3 regions of the Pseudarthrobacter sp. CC12 genome follow, and region 2 is predicted to be linked to each of the others. Evidence: riboswitches for the same ligand, from Rfam matches in the RefSeq annotation. Region 2 holds a riboswitch; each other region holds the start of a gene.

The links. A riboswitch is a leader RNA that binds a small molecule or an ion and turns the genes downstream of it on or off. The one in region 2 is predicted to bind S-adenosylmethionine.
Region 1: another riboswitch for S-adenosylmethionine. It lies ahead of PV772_RS19915 (aminotransferase class V-fold PLP-dependent enzyme); the one in region 2 lies ahead of PV772_RS05280 (bifunctional o-acetylhomoserine/o-acetylserine sulfhydrylase).
Region 3: another riboswitch for S-adenosylmethionine. It lies ahead of PV772_RS07130 (cobalamin-independent methionine synthase II family protein); the one in region 2 lies ahead of PV772_RS05280 (bifunctional o-acetylhomoserine/o-acetylserine sulfhydrylase).

What each region holds. Positions count from the first base shown of each region.
Region 1 covers NZ_JARDJH010000041.1:9,803-16,380, reverse strand. Annotated here, with positions in the region: gene rsgA (ribosome small subunit-dependent GTPase A) at 1-1,027, shown strand, start outside; gene hisN (histidinol-phosphatase) at 1,072-1,884, shown strand; SAM riboswitch class IV at 2,037-2,150, shown strand; gene PV772_RS19915 (aminotransferase class V-fold PLP-dependent enzyme) at 2,187-3,602, shown strand; gene PV772_RS19910 (class I SAM-dependent methyltransferase) at 3,687-4,445, shown strand; gene PV772_RS19905 (metal-dependent transcriptional regulator) at 4,493-5,203, shown strand; gene PV772_RS19900 (hypothetical protein) at 5,252-5,629, shown strand; gene PV772_RS19895 (trypsin-like peptidase domain-containing protein) at 5,674-6,578, opposite strand, start outside.
Region 2 covers NZ_JARDJH010000004.1:174,465-181,042, reverse strand. Annotated here, with positions in the region: gene hutI (imidazolonepropionase) at 1-21, shown strand, start outside; gene PV772_RS05300 (DeoR/GlpR family DNA-binding transcription regulator) at 123-911, shown strand; gene PV772_RS05295 (CPBP family intramembrane glutamic endopeptidase) at 977-1,756, shown strand; gene PV772_RS05290 (DUF222 domain-containing protein) at 2,266-3,939, opposite strand; gene PV772_RS05285 (VOC family protein) at 4,263-4,901, opposite strand; SAM riboswitch class IV at 5,062-5,177, shown strand; gene PV772_RS05280 (bifunctional o-acetylhomoserine/o-acetylserine sulfhydrylase) at 5,221-6,543, shown strand.
Region 3 covers NZ_JARDJH010000006.1:94,294-100,871, reverse strand. Annotated here, with positions in the region: gene fbaA (class II fructose-bisphosphate aldolase) at 1-174, shown strand, start outside; gene PV772_RS07140 (DUF3151 domain-containing protein) at 175-597, shown strand; gene PV772_RS07135 (uracil-DNA glycosylase) at 672-1,301, opposite strand; gene PV772_RS07130 (cobalamin-independent methionine synthase II family protein) at 1,502-2,710, opposite strand; SAM riboswitch class I at 2,724-2,829, opposite strand; gene PV772_RS07125 (M14 family zinc carboxypeptidase) at 3,058-4,122, shown strand; gene PV772_RS07120 (adenylosuccinate synthase) at 4,358-5,647, shown strand; gene PV772_RS07115 (DUF1508 domain-containing protein) at 5,869-6,240, shown strand; gene PV772_RS07110 (sigma-70 family RNA polymerase sigma factor) at 6,516-6,578, shown strand, end outside.

The DNA of each region.
Region 1 (6,578 bases), on a different contig from region 2:
CAGCCATGACGACGCCGTTACCGGGCGGATCATTACGGTTGACCGCGGCCGGTACACGGCAGTGGTGGGCGAGGACTCGGACAACGAGCGCATCGTCATCGCAGCGCGTGCCCGTGAACTCCGCCGGTCACCTGTCGTTGCGGGAGACTTCGTATCGCTCGTGGGGGACGTGTCAGGCGCGCCGGACACGCTGGCCCGCCTGGTGAAAATCCAGGACCGCCACACCCTCCTGCGCCGGAGCGCCGACGATACCGACCCCGTGGAGCGGGCGGTGGTGGCCAACGCGGACCAGCTGGTCATCGTGGTGGCGGCTGCCAACCCGGAACCCCGCACCGGGTTCATCGACCGTGCCCTGGTGGCTGCCTACGACGCCGGGATCGAGCCGATCCTGCTGGTCACCAAGGCCGACGTCAAGGACCCCGCCGAGCTCCTCTCCAATTACACGCACCTGGACTTCCCGGTGATCATCAGCAAGACCGCCGACGCTCAGGCTTCCGGGATCGACGCGCGCTCTGACGACGGCCTCTCCGCCCGGCTGGACAGCACTGCGGTGGCGGCCCTCCGCGCCCACCTCGACGGCAGGGTCACCGTGATGCTGGGGCACTCCGGCGTGGGCAAGTCAACCATGGTGAACGCGCTGACCGGTGCCGAGCGGGCCACCGGCGGCGTCAACGCCGTAACCGGACGTGGCCGCCACACGTCGTCGTCGGCCCTGGCCCTGCGCCTGGCTGACGCGCCGGCCGGAAGCTGGATCATTGACACCCCCGGTATCCGTTCCTTCGGACTGGCCCATGTGGACCCGGACCGGATCCTGCGCTCCTTCCCGGACCTCTCCCCTGGCATCGAAAACTGTGAACGCGGGTGCAAGCACACGGCAAACGCGGTGAACTGCGGCCTCGACGACTGGGTGGCAGGCGGGCACGCAGGTCCCACCGGCCCGGCACGCCTGGCGTCGCTCCGGCGCCTGCTCGGCACGGATCCGCGCATGGAAGCACAGGAAACCAAGGAGCTCGGCAGCGTCAACTGACGCGTTCTCCCGGCAGAAGCGTCCGCAGACGGTAGTTTGTAACCATGATCCAACCCGCTTCGAGCTACAACGATGACCTGCGCCTGGCCCATGTCCTGGCCGACTCCGTGGATGACCAGACCATGAGCCGCTTCAAGGCCCTGGACCTCCACGTTGAGACCAAGCCGGACCTGACGCCCGTCACCGACGCCGACAAGGCAGCAGAGGAAGCCATCCGCGGCCAGCTCTCCCGCTCCCGGCCCCGCGATGCCGTCCTGGGCGAGGAGTTCGGCAGCACCGGGCACGGTTCACGGCGCTGGATCATCGATCCCATTGACGGGACAAAGAACTTTGTCAGGGGCGTCCCGGTCTGGGCCACCCTGATCGCCCTGGTGGACGAAGGCGAACCCGTGGTGGGCGTGGTCAGCGCCCCGGCCCTCGGCAAGCGCTGGTGGGCGGCAAAGGGCATGGGCGCCTACATGGGCAGGTCCCTGGCAGCTGCCACCCGGCTGCGCGTCTCCAACGTGTCCAGCCTCTCCGACGCCTCCCTCTCCTACTCCAGCCTGAGCGGCTGGAAGGAACGCGGCAACCTCGACGATTTCCTCGGGCTGACCGAGGACGTCTGGCGGACCCGGGCATACGGCGATTTCTGGTCGTACTGCATGGTGGCAGAGGGCTCCGTGGACATCGCCTGCGAACCGGAACTCAACCTCTACGACATGGCTGCGCTGGTGCCGATCGTGGTCGAGGCGGGGGGCCGGTTCACCTCCCTCGAGGGCGAGGACGGACCGTTCGGCGGGAACGCGCTGGCCACCAACTCAATCCTGCACTCCGAGGTCCTGCACCGCCTCAACCCTTACCTGGACGATCTGCTGTAACTGCCACGGTTTGCCCGCTTGGACGAATATTGCGACGCCGGACACCTCCAGAAGGAGGTGTCCGGCGTCGTTTATTCGATATTGCGTAATAAAGCCCTTAACAATTGGCCCGGCTTCCAGCCTGGCCGCCCCATGTCCTACGCTTTTATTCAGGTCACGAGTGCCAGCGCAAAACCCCGGTTTGCTGGCCGGCAACCCTCCATTCGCGGCGGGGTGCCCCGGGTGACGACCAGGCCGGTCCGGAGTGGATGCGGCAAGCGCGGATTCCGTACGCCGGAGTCCTGTACACAAGTGAGGTCTCTGTGACAACTGCCACCGTCTCCCCCAAACCCGTCACCGAATCCGCCGTTGCTGCCGAACGCCGTGCCGCCGCCGGCCGCCCGCTCGCTGCAGTCACCGGGGCCGAAATCCAAGCACCACTGATAACCGGCGGCCACGTGCGGTACGCCAACCTTGATTACGGGGCATCGGCCCCTGCACTCTCCGTGGTGTCCGCTTACCTCAACGAGATCCTGCCCTACTACGCCAGCGTCCACCGCGGCGCCGGGTACGCCTCCCAGATCAGCACCTCCGTGTACGAGAACGCACGCAGCATCGTCCGGGACTTCGTGGGCGGCCGGCCGGACGATTCGGTCATCTTCACCCGGAACACCACCGATTCGCTGAACCTCCTGGCGGGCTGCCTGCCCCGGACGGACGGACGGCCCGCCGGTGACGTCCTCTACCTGGACATCGAACACCACGCCAACCTCCTGCCGTGGCAGGGCGTCCCGCACCGCAGCATCGTTGCCGCGGACACCATCGCCGGCACCCTTGACGCGGTCCGCGCCGAACTCGAACAGGGCGGCGTCAGCCTCCTGGCCGTCACCGGCGCCTCCAACGTCACCGGCGAGATCCTCCCCATCCGGGCCCTGGCCGCGCTGGCCCACCAGCACGGCGCCCGGATCGTGGTGGACGCGGCCCAGCTCGCGCCGCACCGCCGGGTGGACATCAGCGCGGACGACGTCGACTACCTCGCCTTTTCCGGCCACAAGCTGTACGCGCCGTTCGGCGCAGGCGTCCTGGTAGGCCAGCCTGACTGGCTGGATTCCGGCGTCCCGCACCTCGCCGGCGGCGGGGCGGTCAAGGAAGCACGGCTCGACGGCGTCAGCTGGGCCACCGGGCCGGCCCGCCACGAAGGAGGCTCGCCGAACGTCCTCGGCGCCGCCACCCTGGCACGCGCCACGCAGGTCATCGCCGAACTCGACCAGGACAGGTGGCATGCGCACGAGTCCGCGATCCGCTCCTTCCTGGTGGAGGGCCTCCAGGGCATCGACGGCGTCACCGTCCACCAGATCTTCAAGGACACCAATCCGGAAACGGACACCATCGGCGTGGTCAACTTCTCCGTCGAGGGCTACGACGCAGGGCTGGTGGCCGCCTACCTTTCCGCAGAGCACGGCGTGGGCCTGCGGGACGGACGCTTCTGCGCCCATCCCCTGCTGAAGCGCCTGGGCCTGCCGTCCGGCTCCCTCCGGGCGAGTTTCGGCGTGGGCTCGCGGCTGGAGGATGCTGAACGCCTCCTTGCCGGTATCCGGGCTTTGCGCAGCAACGGACTCGGGTGGGACTACGTGGTGGACGCAGGCCGCTGGGTGCCCGCCAACGACTTCCGCACCTACCCGCACTGGGCACCCAATACCCCCGGGACGGCCGGCGCGGCCCCCTGCCTCGACGACTAGCGGGGTAACGGCGGCTGCCTGCCGGCACCGGCCATGCGGTAAATTCGAAGGACATCCGCAGGCAGGACCGGAAGGAGGCCACGCGTGGTTCGGGGTGGCCCCAGGCTTGATCACGGCCGGCGCACGGAGCTCGGGCAGAGCTTCCAGGACGGCGGCCGCCACTACCAGCGCGTCCGCCCCGGCTATCCGGCGGAATCCGCACGGTGGCTGGTGCCTGCCGGGGCCCGTGACGCCCTGGACGTCGGGGCGGGTACCGGTAAATTCACCGCCTTGCTGCTGGCCATGGGACTGGATGTCACCGCCGTCGATCCTTCTGCGGACATGCTTGCCCAGCTGAAGACCCACTGCCCGGCCGCCACGGCTGCGGCGGGGACGGCCGAGGCCACAGGCCTTCGGGATGCGGCCTTCGACGTGGTCACCGTTGCCCAGGCGTGGCACTGGTGCGATCCCCTCGCTGCGAGCACCGAACTGGCTCGCGTCCTGCGCCCGCACGGAACCCTGGGCCTGGTCTGGAACCAGCTGGACACCTCTGTCCCCTGGGTGCACCGGCTCTCCCGGATCATGCACGCCGGCGACGTCTACCGGCCCGGCCACAAGCCCGTCGTCGGGCCCGAATTCCACGGGCTTGAGGGGCATGTGACGCACTGGCAGGACCGGGTGACCACCAGTGACCTGATGGAGCTCACCAAATCGCGCAGCTACTACCTGCGGGCCGGTGAGGCGACGCGGGCGAAGGTCCTTGCCAACCTCGACTGGTACCTGCACGAACACCTGGCCCATGCTCCGGGGCAGGAACTCGACCTCCCCTACCTGACGCTGGCCTGGCGCGCCGCCAAGGCCTGACCCGGGGCCGCCCCTGCCGGACCGGCCAAACCGGTAGGCTTGGACCTGTGAAGACCAGCGCGCCCTCCTCCTCGATCGAGGACTACGTCAAGGTCATCTATTCATTCACGGAATGGCAGGACAAGCCCATCACGTCCTCCCAGCTGGCACAGCGGCTGGGCGTGGCGAATTCCTCGGTGTCGGAGATGGTCCGCAAGCTGAAGGACCAGGGGCTGGTGGACCACAAGCCCTACAGCGCAGTCACCCTGACCGAGTCCGGCCTGCGCCTGGCCCTGTCAATGGTCCGGCGCCACCGGCTCATCGAGACCTACCTCGTCCAGCGTCTTGGCTACAGCTGGGACGAGGTCCACGATGAAGCCGAACAGCTGGAGCACGCGGTCTCGGATACGTTCATCGAACGCGTCGCAGCCAAACTCGGAAACCCGGAACGGGACCCGCACGGCGATCCCATTCCCACCGCGGACGGCCAGGTGCTGATGCCCAGCGCCCATCTCCTCGCCGGGCTGGACCAGGGGCACAGCGGAAAAATCACCCGTATCAGCGATGACAATCCTGAGCTCCTGCGGTATCTCGCCGCCCAGGACATCGATCTCGACGCCGAGGTTGAGGTACTGGGTCGGCGCCCGTTCGGCGGTGCACTGATGGTGCGCATCGCCGGCCCCGGCGGCACCCGCGACTTCGACCTTGCGGATGAGATCGCCTCGGCGTTGTGGGTCTCCACCGAAACGCCCCACCCCGGCTGCATCCTGGGAAGCTGAATCACCGGCGCACCGCCGATTTGGCCGCCTCCCGTATCGTGGAACGTGATGATCAGCAGACGCGACGCAGCAATAACCCTGGATGTTCCCCTTGAGATGGCGCAGCGCCATGGCCTGCCGAAGTGGATGTCTGAGGCCGAGCTCCGCAGCATCCTGGACAATCCCCCGCCCTGGCTGGTGCAGTCACGGGCCAACCGCACCGGCAAACGGCCCGTCTGGGTGCACCTTGAGTGCGCCGTGTGCGGGTACGAGGAGGCTGCCCGGCCCAAGAAGTGGTGGCCGGACTTCACCTACGTGGTGTGCGGGCACCACGCGCCGTCCGAGGTTCCCCCCGTGCGTCCCGGGTGCGTGCGCAGCGAGTACGACGGCGTGGGGACGCGTTTCGTAGGCATCGCTGACGTGGAAGCCCCCCAGGTCAGCCCCTAGCCTTTCGTATGTGCCTGCCCATGGTGCCGGCCCGCCGTCGGCCGTTATCCAGCTCCGTTGGCCGTCATTTCCTCCGGAACCGCCGTCAGGTGGCGTTCTGCGCCATCGCGCAGCACGGCAAGGTTGAGCGGCTGGCCGATGGCATCGGCGAACAGCAGGCGCTGCAGGCTTTCGGCGTTGCTGACCGGGCGGCCCCCGGCCGTGACGATGACGTCCCCTGCCGACAGGCCTGCCTTGTCTGCAGGCGACCCGGGCAGTACCTCTACGACGCGGAGCCCTTCACGCAGCCCGGTGCGGATCACGGCGCTGGATCCGAGCTGCATCGGGGTACTCACCAGGCCCAGGTACGCGCGGCGCACCCTTCCGTCTGACAACAGCGCGGAGATGATCCTGCGGGTGGTCGCGTTGATCGGAATTGCCAGTCCCAGGCCGGCTCCGGCCACTGCGGTGTTGATGCCCACGATCCTGGCGTGAGTATCCGCCAAGGCACCGCCGGAGTTGCCGGGGTTCAGTGCCGCATCGGTCTGGATGACGTCCTCGATGACCCGCCGGTTACCGCCCGACCAGACTGGAATGGCCCTGCCCAGCCCGCTGACCACCCCCGCGGTCACCGAACCGGCCAAGCCCAGCGGGTTGCCCACGGCCACCACCAGCTGCCCGACCCGGAGGGATTCCGCCGCGCCGAACACGGCGGGCCGGATTCGCGGCCGCGAACCGTGCACCACCGCAAGGTCGGACAAGGGGTCCGCGCCAACGAGTTCCAGCTCCATCCTGCTGCCGTCGCCGAAGACCGCGAAGCCGTGCCGGGTGCCGGCCACCACGTGGGAATTGGTGAGCAGGTAGCCGTCCTCGGTGAAGAGGACGGCCGAACCTGCGCCCACCCGGGCCCGGCCATTGCGGCGCTGCGCCGTCATCTCGATTGCTGCCACGTGGGGCGTCACGGCAGCTG
Region 2 (6,578 bases):
GCCGGGGTGCGGGAGCGTTAGCAGGACTCCTGCTGTATGATTGTTCCTGATCTTTTCCGTCCGGTTAGAATCAGGAAACGTCATCCCAATGCGGTGGCTGATGTATCGAAAGGCCTGCTTGCATGACGCGCACCGACCGGCTGACAGCGATTCTGGACCTGCTCGCCAGGACCGGCCAGGTGGAGGTCGATGAAATCGTCAGCACCCTCAACGTTTCCCCTGCCACGGCCCGGCGCGACCTGGACAGCCTTGCCAAGCGCCGCCTGCTGACGCGGACGCGCGGCGGCGCCACCACAGGCGCCCTGGCGTATGACCTGCCCGGGCGTTACAACCGCGACGACCATGCCGAAGCAAAGGAACAGATCGCCCAGTGCGCCGCTGCCCTAATCCGGCCCGGCGACGTCATCGGTCTCTGCGGGGGCACCACCAGCACCGCGCTTGCGCAGATCCTGGCCACCCGGGAGGACTTGAATGCGCCCTCCAACCAGCCGACGCTCACCGTCGTAACGAACGCCATCAACATTGCGGGCCAGTTGGCGGTCCGGCCCAACATCAAGGTGATGGTGACAGGCGGCATCCTCAACCCCCGGTCATACGAGCTCGTAGGCCCTTACACCGACATCATCATGCAGAAGGTGGTGCTGGACATTGCCTTCATCGGTGTCAACGGCATCGACCCGGAGGTGGGACCCACCAATACCGGGGAGGGGGAGGCTTCCGTCAATGCCCTGCTGGCGTCCCGTGCCAGGGTGTCCTACGTCCTGGCTGACTCCTCCAAAGTTGGCGTGCGGGCTTTTGCCACGATGGACGGCTACGACTTCACCCGGCTGATCACCGATTCCGGGATCTCTGCGCGGGACAAGGCAGCCTTTGAAGCCAACGGCACGGAAGTGATCGTGGCACCTGCCTGATGACCCCGGGAGGCTGTGGGGAGTTCCGTCAGGCAGGATCCAGAAACTGAAGGCAAGATGGGAACATGCTGGTTCCCTCCCGCCGTCGGCTGCGGCTCGAAGTCTGGATCGTCCTGGGGCTGTCCCTGGGCCAGTCCGCCGTCTACTCCGTGGTGCAGCTGCTGGACAAGATGACCCGCGCCCCGCTGGCCGAGGGCACGTCCACCCTGAACCGATCGCAGAGCACCCGCGAGTACTTCGACTTGACGTACCAGCTGCTCGACATCATCTTTGCGCTGGTTCCTGTGCTGCTGGTTCTCTACTTCCTCACCGACCAGCGCCAAGCTTCCCCCGGCGACGCACGGAACTCCGGTTCAGCATTCCGGAAGCTGGGGTTCAACTTCGCCCGGCCCGGAATGGACCTGCTGCAAGGCCTGGGGCTGGCCGCGCTGATTGGGATACCGTCCTTGGGGCTCTATGCGGCCGGCCGGGCGCTCGGCATCACCACAGCCATCATCCCCAGTGCCCTGGACGCCTACTGGTGGACCGTTCCAGTCCTGGTCCTCTCGGCGATGCGCCACGCGGTGCTCGAGGAAGTCATCGTGGTGGGGTACCTGATGGACCGCTTCGGCAAGTTCGGCTGGAGCACGCCACTGGCCATCGCCGTGAGCTCCGTGCTGCGTGGCAGCTACCACCTTTACCAAGGCTTCGGTCCCTTCATTGGCAACGCTGTGATGGGGGTGGTCTTCGCCTGGCTCTATACGCGCACCAAGCGCGTCATGCCGCTGGTCATCGCCCATGCGCTGCTGGACATCGTGGCATTCGTCGGCTTCAGCCTCTTCGGCAAGGCCGTGGGGCTGGGGTAGCTGTACAGCTATGGCCGCCGCGGTCTGCCGGTACCCGACTGAACGACCGCTGGGCGGTGGTCCGGCCTGCAGTAGCCCTAGTTGCGGGTTCTTGTTGATTCCAAGCATGCCTTCGTGAAGTCTTGCAGCATGGGTGGGGGACTACGACACGGATTGGCCTTGGGGAGTGCCGTCTTGGCGTTGGCCGGATGTTTGCTCATTGGGCGATTGTGGAGCATCCATGAACAGACGTCGGACTGGGTGCTCTGGCCTCGAGAGGTTCCTTCCAAAGTCCAGTTTGCCGGGCGCGAGTACAACTGCGGTCCTTACCCGGAGCCCGCACGGACTGATGTTTCCCTCCTGACGGTCCAAGGCAAAACCGCCGGTGGAGCCGACATCCTCGCCGCGCCCTCCTCCGACGAGGCCCGAGTATTCATCGTCGTGAGAACTGCCGAAAGAAATGTTGGCTGCGGCCTGCTGGGCGGGCCCTAGCTCCTGCCGCGGCCTGCGCGCTGTTTTCCGCCCTCACTTCAGGTGTAACAGCACTGCCAGTCCGCCTGCGGGTCAGCGGGCAGCTCGTAAAACCTTGCATGGAACTCATCCCACAGGGGATCCGCGGGGCGAAGCTCGCCGGGGTCCAGAAGGTCCTCACTTGGTGGTTCTTCGACAGGAGGATCAGACCACGGCGGCATCGATGCGAGGAGCTGCTGCCACTGCCCGTCCTCGACTGGCCCGGTGGCCCCCAATTCAACCCCTGCCACAACGGCACCCCGAACAGCGTGCGCCGGCAGGCTCCCCGGTGGCCAGTGGGTTGGTTCTGAATCCTGGTGTTCGGGGTTGTAGTGGCGTCCGGTGGGTGAGGTCCAGCCCGGTGGGTCCTTGCTCGTGGCCGGGCCGGGGGCCCATTGGCTGTGATGTTTGAGCCGATGGTGCTTACGGCAGAGCTGGGCCAGGTTGCTGACGTTGGTGGCGCCGCCGTGTTCCCACGCTTGGAGGTGGTCTGTTTCGTTGTCGGGGGTCTTGTTGGTGCAGCCGGGGAACGTGCATTGGGCATCGCGCAGCCTGATCCAGCGTTTGATGGCCCCCGTGAGCCGGTAGTTCTTCCTGCCGATCTCCAGGGGCGCCCCGTCCCGCGGGTCGACGAGGACCCGGTAGAAGGAGTCCGCGCCACCGGCGAGGAGTTTGCGGGCCATGGACGCGGGGATCGGGCCGAAGCCGTCCAGCATTGCTGGTTCGTCGGTGAGGCCGAGGAGCGAGAACACGGGCACGGTGACCAGGACGTCGGCCCTCGGCGTGGGGACTTTCCCGATGGCGGTGACTCCTGCGGGTCCCGCGCCACTCTCCCCGCCAAGAGCATTGCCGGCGCCGAGCAGCAGTGATGCGGCGATGTCGGGGCGGAGTTGGGTGAGCGTGCGGGGTTCGTTGGGGCCTTGGAGGCCGCGGGCGGTGGCGGTGGTCCGGTTCCAGATGGCGCACGCGGTATCGCCGGGAAGGTAGAGGGAGATCCAGGCCATGCCGTCCCGGTCCGGGGTGTACTCCATCCGCCGGTTTGCCAAACCTTTTACATGGCGCTTTTGGATTGATTCGGGGTGGTGGCGTTCCCGCCAGCCCCGGATCTTGGCCCGGAACCGGGACGGGACCAGTTCACCGGGCGCGGCACCCCGGGCCGGATCGGGTGCGGCGGGGTCGAAGAAGTGCGCCACCAGCCCGGCAGCCCCGACAGCGTCAAGGCCTTCGGTTTCGTCCGCGACGACGCGGGCGTGCTGCCACGACATGGTTCCGGTGGACAGGGCCTCGAACACCGGCGGTAGGGAACAGACCCGGCGGGACTGCTCCACCAACGCGCCTGCTGCGGCGGAGCCGATGGTGAGGACCCCGGCGATCTCCTCCACCACCGACATCTGCCCGTACGTGCGGTCCTCGATCGAAGCGTCCGGCGGGGTCATCGCCTCCTGGAACCCGGCGGCGTCGGCGGCGTCCTGCGCCGTCACTGCTGCAAGCTGCGCCTCCAAACGGGACGTAAGCTCCAGCCGCTCCAGCCGGATCTCATAGCGCCGCTGCAACACATCCACACCAGCACCAACACCGAAACCAACATCCAAACCGGATGCCAGGGAAGCGTCCTCCCGCTCCAGCGCATCCAGGGCAGCAACAGAGGCACGAACACCCTCCAACATCACCCCAAGACCACCGCCGATTCCCATACCCACAGCATCCAACGGGGGTCTGACAATTACAGATCAAACCGGTGGCGCTGCCTGCGCAGGTGAGCCGGCGCACCGAAGCGGGCCGCCGTCGTCGTACGTTTTCGACGCGAAGGTTGCATGTCGCAGCCCAAATGTGTGGCGCGAAAAAGAGCACGCGTTGCGTAGAAAAAGACGCGACCCTCACTTTGGCGCGGCAGCCGCTTAAATGGATTCGGCCGCCATTGGGTGGTGACGCCGTTGTCACCACCCAATGGCGGCCGAAGTTTGCCCGGGCACAACCCGGGGACCTCCCCGGAGTGGTCCGGGAGGAAGGGGAAGGGTCAGATGGTGACGGCTCCGTTGGCGGTCTCAAAGGTGACCGAGAGGATGCCCGGCGTACCGTGCGGGGCCACCCATTCCACCGCAACGTCCTCGAGCGGCTTCTCCACGGGCTCACCGAGCCACTCGGTGACGCGCGAGGCGGAACCGGCGATGGTCAGGCAGCTCATCTTGAGGTTGCTCTCGTAAGCGTGGGACGGGTGGAGGGAGGGGTCGCCCTCCCACTTGAGCATGTACGGCACCTGGGGATCGGCGATGAGGCCCAGGATGCCAATTTGCTTCCAGACCAGCTCGCGGCCGTCCGGGAACTTGCGGTTGCCGTTCACGGCAGCGCGGCCCAGGCGTTCCTCGAAGGGGGCGAGGTCGTCCACTTCGACGCACCAGCCCATCCAGCCGCCGCCGGCAGCGGAGCGGGCACGCACTGCCTGCCCGAACGGTGCCTTGTCCGACGCCGGGTGGTCAAGGACCTCGACGACTTCGAGGTACTTGTGGCCCGCCAGGGGGATGATCATATTCCGGGTTCCGAAGCGGGGGTGTACGCCACCCTTCACTGCCTCAACGCCGAGGGCAGTTGCAATACGTTCGGTAGTGGCCGCGAGGCCATCGTGTTCACAGGCGTAAGAGACGTGATCCATGCGCATGCGAACATCTTGGCACTTTGTGATCGGGCTCTCAGCTAAGGGTACCCTTACTGGCATTTTGGGCAGCCGCCGTCCCTGTCCAAATGCCCCTGGGCCTGCGCCAAGACCATGTTCGTCACAATGCTGTCCGGGCCGGATTGAAGTTCCTAGACTGGGCCCAGGTCATGAGTGCCAGCGCCAAGCCCCGGCTCGCTGGCCGGCAACCCTCCATCCGCGGTGGGGTGCCCCGGGTGAGGACCAGGCTGTCCGGCAATGGCCGGAGAGCAAGCGCGGCCCGTGGTGCTCCCAGCATGCCGGGCCCATGTCATAGGAGACTGAGATGTCCAACGGATGGTCCTTCGAAACCCGCCAGATCCATGCCGGCCAGGAGCCTGACAGCGCCACCGGAGCCCGCGCCCTTCCCATCTACCAGACCACGTCCTTCGTGTTCCCCAGTGCCGAGAGCGCGGCCAACCGCTTCGCCCTGGCCGAACTTGCACCCATCTACACCCGCATTGGCAATCCCACCCAGGACGCCGTCGAGCAACGTATCGCAAGCCTTGAAGGCGGCCTGGCGGCATTGCTGCTGAGCTCCGGCCAGGCCGCGGAGACGTTCGCGGTGCTGAACATCGCCGAGGCAGGCGACCATATAGTGGCCAGCCCCAGTCTTTACGGCGGAACCTACAACCTGTTCGCCCACACGTTGAAGAAGTTCGGCATCTCGGTGACCTTCGTGGCTGATCCTGACAATCTGGACCAGTGGCGCGGCGCCGTGCAGCCCAATACCAAGCTCTTCTTCGGTGAAGTGGTGTCCAACCCGCGCCAGGACGTCCTGGATATTGAGGGCATCTCCGAAGTGGCCCACCAGGCCGGCGTGCCCCTGATCGTGGACAACACCCTTTCCACCCCATACCTGATCCGCCCATTGGAGTGGGGCGCGGACATCGTCATCCACTCGGCCACCAAATACCTGGGCGGCCACGGCTCGGCCATCGCCGGCGTCATCGTCGATTCCGGCAGGTTCGATTTCGGCAAGGACCCGGAACGTTACCCCGGCTTCAACACCCCGGACCCCACCTATAACGGCCTGGTCTACGCACGCGACCTCGGCGAAGGCGGCGCGCTCGGCGCCAACCTCTCCTACATCCTCAAGGCCCGGGTGCAGTTGCTGCGCGACCTTGGCTCGGCGGTCTCGCCCTTCAACGCGTTCCTGATTTCCCAAGGCCTGGAGACCTTGAGCCTGCGGGTGGAGCGCCACGTTGCGAACGCAACGGAGGTTGCGCGCTGGCTGGAGGCAAGGGACGACGTCGAGTCCGTCGCCTACGCGGGGCTGCCGTCCAGCCCCTGGTACGAGCGTGGCCGCAAGTACGGGCCAAAGGGAACGGGCGCCGTGGTCGCCTTCAACCTGGCCGGCGGCGCGGAAGCCGGCAAGCGCTTCGTCGACGCACTGGAGCTGCACTCCCACGTGGCCAACATCGGCGACGTGCGTTCCCTGGTCATCCACCCGGCGTCGACCACGCACAGCCAGCTTTCGCCGGAGCAGCAGGTTGTGGCCGGCGTTCACCCGGGCCTGGTCCGGCTTTCCGTCGGTTTGGAGCACATCGACGACATCCTGGCTGACCTGGAGGCAGGCTTCCGGGCCGCCAAGGGCACCGGCGCCTAGACCCAACCGCGAGGGCGCAGCACGTGCCGGCCGGC
Region 3 (6,578 bases), on a different contig from region 2:
CCGGTCGCGGACCACATGTTCAAGAACTACGACGGTGTCCTGAAGGTCGACGGCGAAGTGGGCAACAAGAAGACCTACGACCCCCGCGTCTGGGGCGCCTCCGCCGAAGCCGGCCTGGCAGCCCGCGTGGTGGAAGCCACCAAGCAGCTCGGTTCGGCCGGAAAGACCTTCTAGATGTCGGACGAGTTCCGCCGCAACCTGATGGGGCCGGAGCCCACGCTCCTGCCTGCCGAAACCGAGGTGAACGGGCAGCTGGAGGCCGGGCACGAGGCCCTGGACCTGGTGGAAAGGCACCCCACGTCCTCACTGTTGTGGGCGATCCTGGCCGAGGAAGCGTGGGCCGAGGGGCGCACCATCGACTCCTACGCCTACGCCCGGGTGGGCTACCACCGCGGACTGGACGCGCTTCGCCGCAACGGGTGGCGCGGCGTAGGCCCCATCCCTTGGGAGCACGAGCCGAACCGTGGATTCCTGCGTGCCCTCTACTCCCTGGGCCGGGCGTCCTCCGCCATCGGCGAGGCCGACGAGCCGGAGCGGATCGAAAAGTTCCTCAACGACTCGGACCCCACAGCGAAGGCAGCCATCGAGGCGAAGTAGCAAGCTTGGATTAAAGCGCGACGACGGGTGGTTACCTTTCCTGGAAAGGTAACCACCCGTCGTCGTTCGTTCGTTTATGGCTTGGCGATGCCTGTGCGGGCCATGGCATCGGCGTAGGCCGCGCGCATGTCCTCGAGGTATTCCTCCTGGCGCGCCGGGGAACCGGCGAAGGCGCGGCCGCTCAGCGACCGGACCTTGTAGGTCTTCAGGCCGCGGCGCCAGAGCAGGGGCACCTCCGTCTTCAGCAGGAGGTTGGCCAGGCGGTTGGCTTCAGTGCCGTGCGCCACGATCACGGAGGCGCGGGGGACCAGGGCGAGGAACTTCAGCAGCGGCTTCAGGCCGGCCTGGATCTGGTCCGGAGTGAACTTGCCGTTGACTTCGCCGGGGATGTGCCAGGGGTGGACGTTCCACGGCATCACGAACTCGGGGCGCAGCCCCAGCTTCCACTGGAGCCCCAGCATTCGGGTCGCGGCGTCCTGGTCCCCGGCAGTGATGAAGCCGGACGGGTCCGCCTCGCCGATGTTAGAGAACAGGCTGATGATGCGGCATTCCTCAACGTCGTGCATCGGGTCCACATAGGGCACCACGGTTCCGGGCTTGGCCTCCTGCAGGGAATCACACAGTTCATTGACGGCGGCAACGCTGGGTTCGTAGCGGCGGCTCATGAGCTGTTCGTGGAATGTTTCTGGGGCCAGGGCTGTCATGAAGTGCTGGTTCTCCTGCGGGGATTGATATTGCTTCCACCGGTGAAAATGGGCGCGCGGCGGCGCGGATCATCAACGGCGGTTAGTTGGGGTGGGCCGATTCCTGGTCGGCCTCTGCCAGTTTACCAAGCCCGGGGAAACGAAACGCCGGCCGCCCCTTCCGGTGATGGAAGGCACAGCCGGCGCAGCGGTACGACGGACTACCAGAGGCGGTTGGTGGCGCGGCGAGCACCCTCGCCGAGGGCCTCCAGCTTGGCGAAGGCGATCTGTGGGTGCACCCTGCCGCCCAGGCCGCAGTCGGTGGAGGCAATGACATTTTCGCGGCCCACGACGTCGGCAAAGCGGACAATGCGGTCAGCCACCAGGTCGGGGTGTTCCACCACGTTGGTGGCATGCGACACGACGCCCGGGATGATGACCTTGCCCTCGGGGAGCTTGGTGTCCTCCCATACACGCCATTCGTGTTCGTGGCGGACGTTGGCTGCCTCGAAGGAGTATGCGCCCGCGTTGACCTGCAGCACCGAGCCGATGATGTCGGCGAAAGGGATGTCCGTGGTGTGCGGGCCGTGCCAGGAACCCCAGCAGACATGCAGCCGGATCTGTTCCTGGGGCAGGTCCCGGAGGGCCCAGTTGGTGGCCTCGACGCGCAGCTGGATGAACTTCAGGTAGTCCTCCAGGCTGGGCTCGGGATTGATCTGGTCCCAGCTCTCGGCCAGGGACGGATCGTCGAGCTGCACGGTGAGGCCGGCGTCGACGATGGCCTTGTATTCCTCCCGCATGGCATCGGCACAGGCGTAGACAAGTTCCTCATCGGACTTGTAGTACTCGTTGGCCACGCGGGCGCACGAGCCGGGAGAGAGGGATGCCACGAAGCCGTCCGACAACCCGGCGGCGGCGAGGCCGGTTTTCAGGTTCTTGATGTCCGATGCCACCAGGTCCTGGCCCGTGTAGGTCAGGGGTCCGGCGATCTTGGGCTGGGTCACGCTCTTGCGGTGGGACAGGATGCCCGAGGACGGGTCGTTGTAGGCCTCGTTGAACGCCTGCCGGTCGCGCCTGTCGGGGAAGGAGGTCAGGACAATGTTGCCGGGGGAGGAGCGGTGCACCTGGGCATCGGCCCAGCGGTCCACATTGGTTGGCTCCAGGCCGCCCAGCCGTGCGAAGGAGTAGTTCCACCAGGCGCCATAGTCCACGGAGTTGGCCATCGTGTGCCCGTATTCGCCGTCGTTGGGAATGTCGATCCCGAGGTCCTTCTGGCGCCGGACCACGTCCACCACGGAGGTTTCCAGGAGGTCCAGGAATTCAGGGGTGACGCCGTCGGTTTCCTTGGCGGCATTGGCCGCGATGAGTTCCGGGGTGCGGGGCAACGATCCGGCGTGGGTGACGCGGATGTGGTCGGTGTTCAGGGGCATGCTGGAATCTTCCTTTCCATCGGTCCTGGCAGTAGCACCTTCGGTCCGGCAGGAATCCTGCTGGACCGTGGTTGCTGCGGCGTCATCGAGCCAGGTCTCTCGGCCGCTCCGGATGGTTCACTCTCACTAAATCGAGAGACCCACCTTGGGGCAAGTCCGTGCGGCTTTATGTCGCGGCCCGCTGCCCGGCTGCTTCCCTGCCCTTGCCCGGCGGCCAGCAGCATACTTACAGACTTTGTCCAGCCTGTTGACAGGTTTCGTTAAGCTTGGTTGGCTGAGGTCACATGCCACCGCCGCAACGGAGCTGGCCGGTGGCGCCCCGATGCACTCGAAAGAGGTAACGCACTGTGAATAAATCCCTGGCAAATTTCAGGACCCTCGCCGCCTCCGGAGCCCTGGCGCTGGCCGTCGTCGCAGGACCCGCCCCGCTGGCACACGCTGTGGGCGAAGGCCCCAATTACGACGGCAACGGCCAGATCACCACCTCCAAGCTCGCCACGTACGAACAGATGGTCTCATTCCTGAAGGACCAGGACGCCCGCCAGCCGGCAATGGAGCTGGAGGTCATCGGGCAAACGGTCAAGGGGCGCGACATCCACCTGGTCAAGTACATTTCGGACCCCGCCAAGCCCACGATTCTGTACCTGACCCAGCAGCACGGCAACGAGCAGCTCACCACCGAGGGCGCCATGGAGTTCATCAAGCACCTGGGGACCGGTAAATCCGCGGACATCCTCAAAGGCGTGAACATCCTGGTGGTGCCCATGCTCAATGCGGACGGGGCCATGGGGGACGTGAACTTCTCCCTGGAAAACTACCTTGCCAAGGGGGACCGCAACCTCACCCGCTACAACGCCGAGGGCGTGGACCTGAACCGCGACCATGTGGCCAAGGTCCAGCCGGAGACCCAGGCGCTGCACAACAACGTCATGCGCAAGTACCGGATCGACTACATGATCGACCTGCACCACCAGGGCACCCGGGCCGAGCGTGACGGCAAGCTGGTATCCGGCTCCATCCTGTACCCCACCACCCCCAACGCCGACCCCGCCGTCGTCGAAAAATCAAAGCAGCTTGGCGCCGTGGTCTTCAACAACGTCGACTCCACCGGCTGGGGACACCTGGGCAAGTACCAGGGTGGCAGCGCCGAAACCATCAGCCGAAACGGCATCTCCGTGGAGTACGGCATCGCCACCCTGCTCTTCGAGATGCGCGGCATGTCGGACCACTACCTGGACGGCTATGCTCTCGGGCAGCGCAGCAACGGCTACCTGATCAAGCAGACTGTCACCACGCTGAGCTCCACGGCCGCAGCCATCGCGGACGGGTCCATTGCCGACGCCGACACCTCCTTCTGGAACACACTCGCCGAACAGACGTCCCGCCCCGCCGGGGAGGCTGAGGACGAATAGGCGGCACCGCCCGCCGCGGCCTTTTGGCAGAAACGGCCGCGGCGGGCCACAACAGTGGACGAAGTGCCCTATCGGCTAAACTTGGGTGGTAAGAGCCCCGGAACTCTTGCTTCGCTGCGCCGTGCTGCGGCTGTGCGAAGGCCGGTCTGTTCGGGGCATTCTCATGAACGGCGCTGCATCGGCCTGCCACCTGGTGGCCGGGCCCGGGCAGCCCGAACGAATGGGGGAGGATCCCATGCCAGCAATTGTGATCGTAGGAGCCCAGTGGGGCGACGAAGGAAAAGGCAAGGCCACCGACCTGCTGGGCGGCCGTGTTGACTACGTCGTCAAGCCCAACGGCGGCAACAACGCCGGGCACACCGTCGTCGTAGGCGGTGAAAAGTACGAACTCAAGCTTCTGCCGGCCGGCATTCTCAGCCCCAACGCCGTTCCCATCATCGGCAACGGCTGCGTGGTGAACCTGGAGGCCCTCTTCCAGGAAATCGACGGACTCCAGGCGCGTGGCGCCGACACCTCAAAGCTGCGGGTCTCCGCCAACGCCCACCTGGTGGCGCCGTACCACCAGGTGCTGGACAAGGTAACCGAACGCTTCCTGGGCAGCCGGGCCATTGGCACCACCGGCCGCGGCATCGGCCCTGCCTACATGGACAAGGTTGCCCGGCTGGGCATCCGCGTCCAGGATGTCTTTGACGAATCGATCCTCCGCCAGAAGGTGGAAGGCTCGCTGCGGCAGAAGAACGAACTCCTGGTCAAGGTCTACAACCGCCGCAGTGTGGTGGTGGACGAGATCGTGGAGTACTTCCTGTCCTTCGCCGAGCGGCTCCGCCCGCTGGTCATCGACAGCACCCTGGTCCTGAACTCCGCGCTCGATGAGGGCAAGGTAGTCCTGATGGAGGGCGGCCAGGCAACCTTCCTGGACGTGGACCACGGCACCTACCCGTTCGTGACCTCCTCCAACCCCACCGCCGGCGGCGCCTCCGTGGGCTCCGGCATCGGCCCTACCCGGATCTCCCGCTCCATCGGCATCATCAAGGCCTACACCACCCGCGTTGGTGCCGGCCCATTCCCCACCGAACTCTTCGATGAGATGGGCATGTACCTGCAGAAGACCGGCGGCGAATTCGGCGTCAACACCGGACGCCCGCGCCGCTGTGGTTGGTACGATGCGGTCCTGGCGCGGCACGCCTCCCGCGTAAACGGCTTCACTGACTACTTCGTCACCAAGCTGGACGTGCTCACCGGCATCGAGCAGATTCCGGTATGTGTCGCCTACGACGTGGACGGTGTCCGGCACGACGAAATGCCCATGACGCAGACCGAGTTCCACCACGCGAAGCCCATCTTCGAGTACTTCGACGGCTGGACCGAGGACATCACCGGAGCCCGGACGCTGGCAGACCTTCCGGAGAACGCGCGCAACTACGTGCTGGCCCTGGAAAAGCTTTCCGGAACCCGGTTCTCCGCCATCGGCGTTGGCCCGGACCGGGACCAGACCATCGTGGTGAACGACCTCATCAAGGACTAGATTTTGTGGGCCCACGCCCGCGGGGTTCCCTGGTCGCATTTGCGGGGCTGGGGAGCGGGCGGGGACTACGACGGCGGCAGGCCACCTTCGCAGGTGGCCTGCCGCTTCTTTTTGGCAGCCGGAAAGCGAATTTACACAGGCTTAACGCGCACGGTCTTGTGAGGCTTCCGGTGCCGCCGCCAGACTCGTCTGTACCACCTGGTGCCCAAGGAAGGATCGTCATGGCCGGAAAATTTGAAGCATTCATCGACGCTGATTCGTTCTTCAGGTTCCGGCTCCTGGCTCCGGACGGGGCCGTGATCGCCGTCTCGGGCCCGTTCGAGGACAAAGCCGCCGTGGTGGCCGGGATAGCCGCGGTTCGCGAATGTGCCGGAACCGGCCTGGTCACCGATCTCTGTCCCGCGGGGGCCGTCTCCCGTTCCGCACCTGTACCCGCTGCAGCTGCTGCCGCCATCCCGGTGGAGCTGCCCGCCGCCGTCGTACCTGTGTGCAGCGAGGAGCGCACGCCCGCCCTGGCGCACGCCTTCGTGCTGGCAGGGGCACCCCGCCGGCACGCCATTGTGCCGCGGTGGACCAGGACAGCTACCCGCTGAAAATGATTTCCAACTTTTTTTGAAGAAGGCGTAACCCTCCGGGCGGCCGGAGCGATTACCTCTATGAAGCGCCGGTCTGGAACCTGTCCCCCATCACGTTCCAGACCGGCTCTTTTGTCTTTCCGCAAGGGTGGCTGCCAGGCTGCGCCCGTCGCTGGCCGCGGGCCGTGGCGCTTCTGGCTGCGCGGTTACTGGAGGGTAGACTAGGCGCAGCGTTCCGGATGTACCGAACGCTTGCCTTGCCACCGCCCTTCTTGACGGAAAGCACCACGTCAGTGACCGATGCACAGACAGACGAGGCTCCGGACCGGCCAGAGTCCGGGACCGCTGCCTTCAGC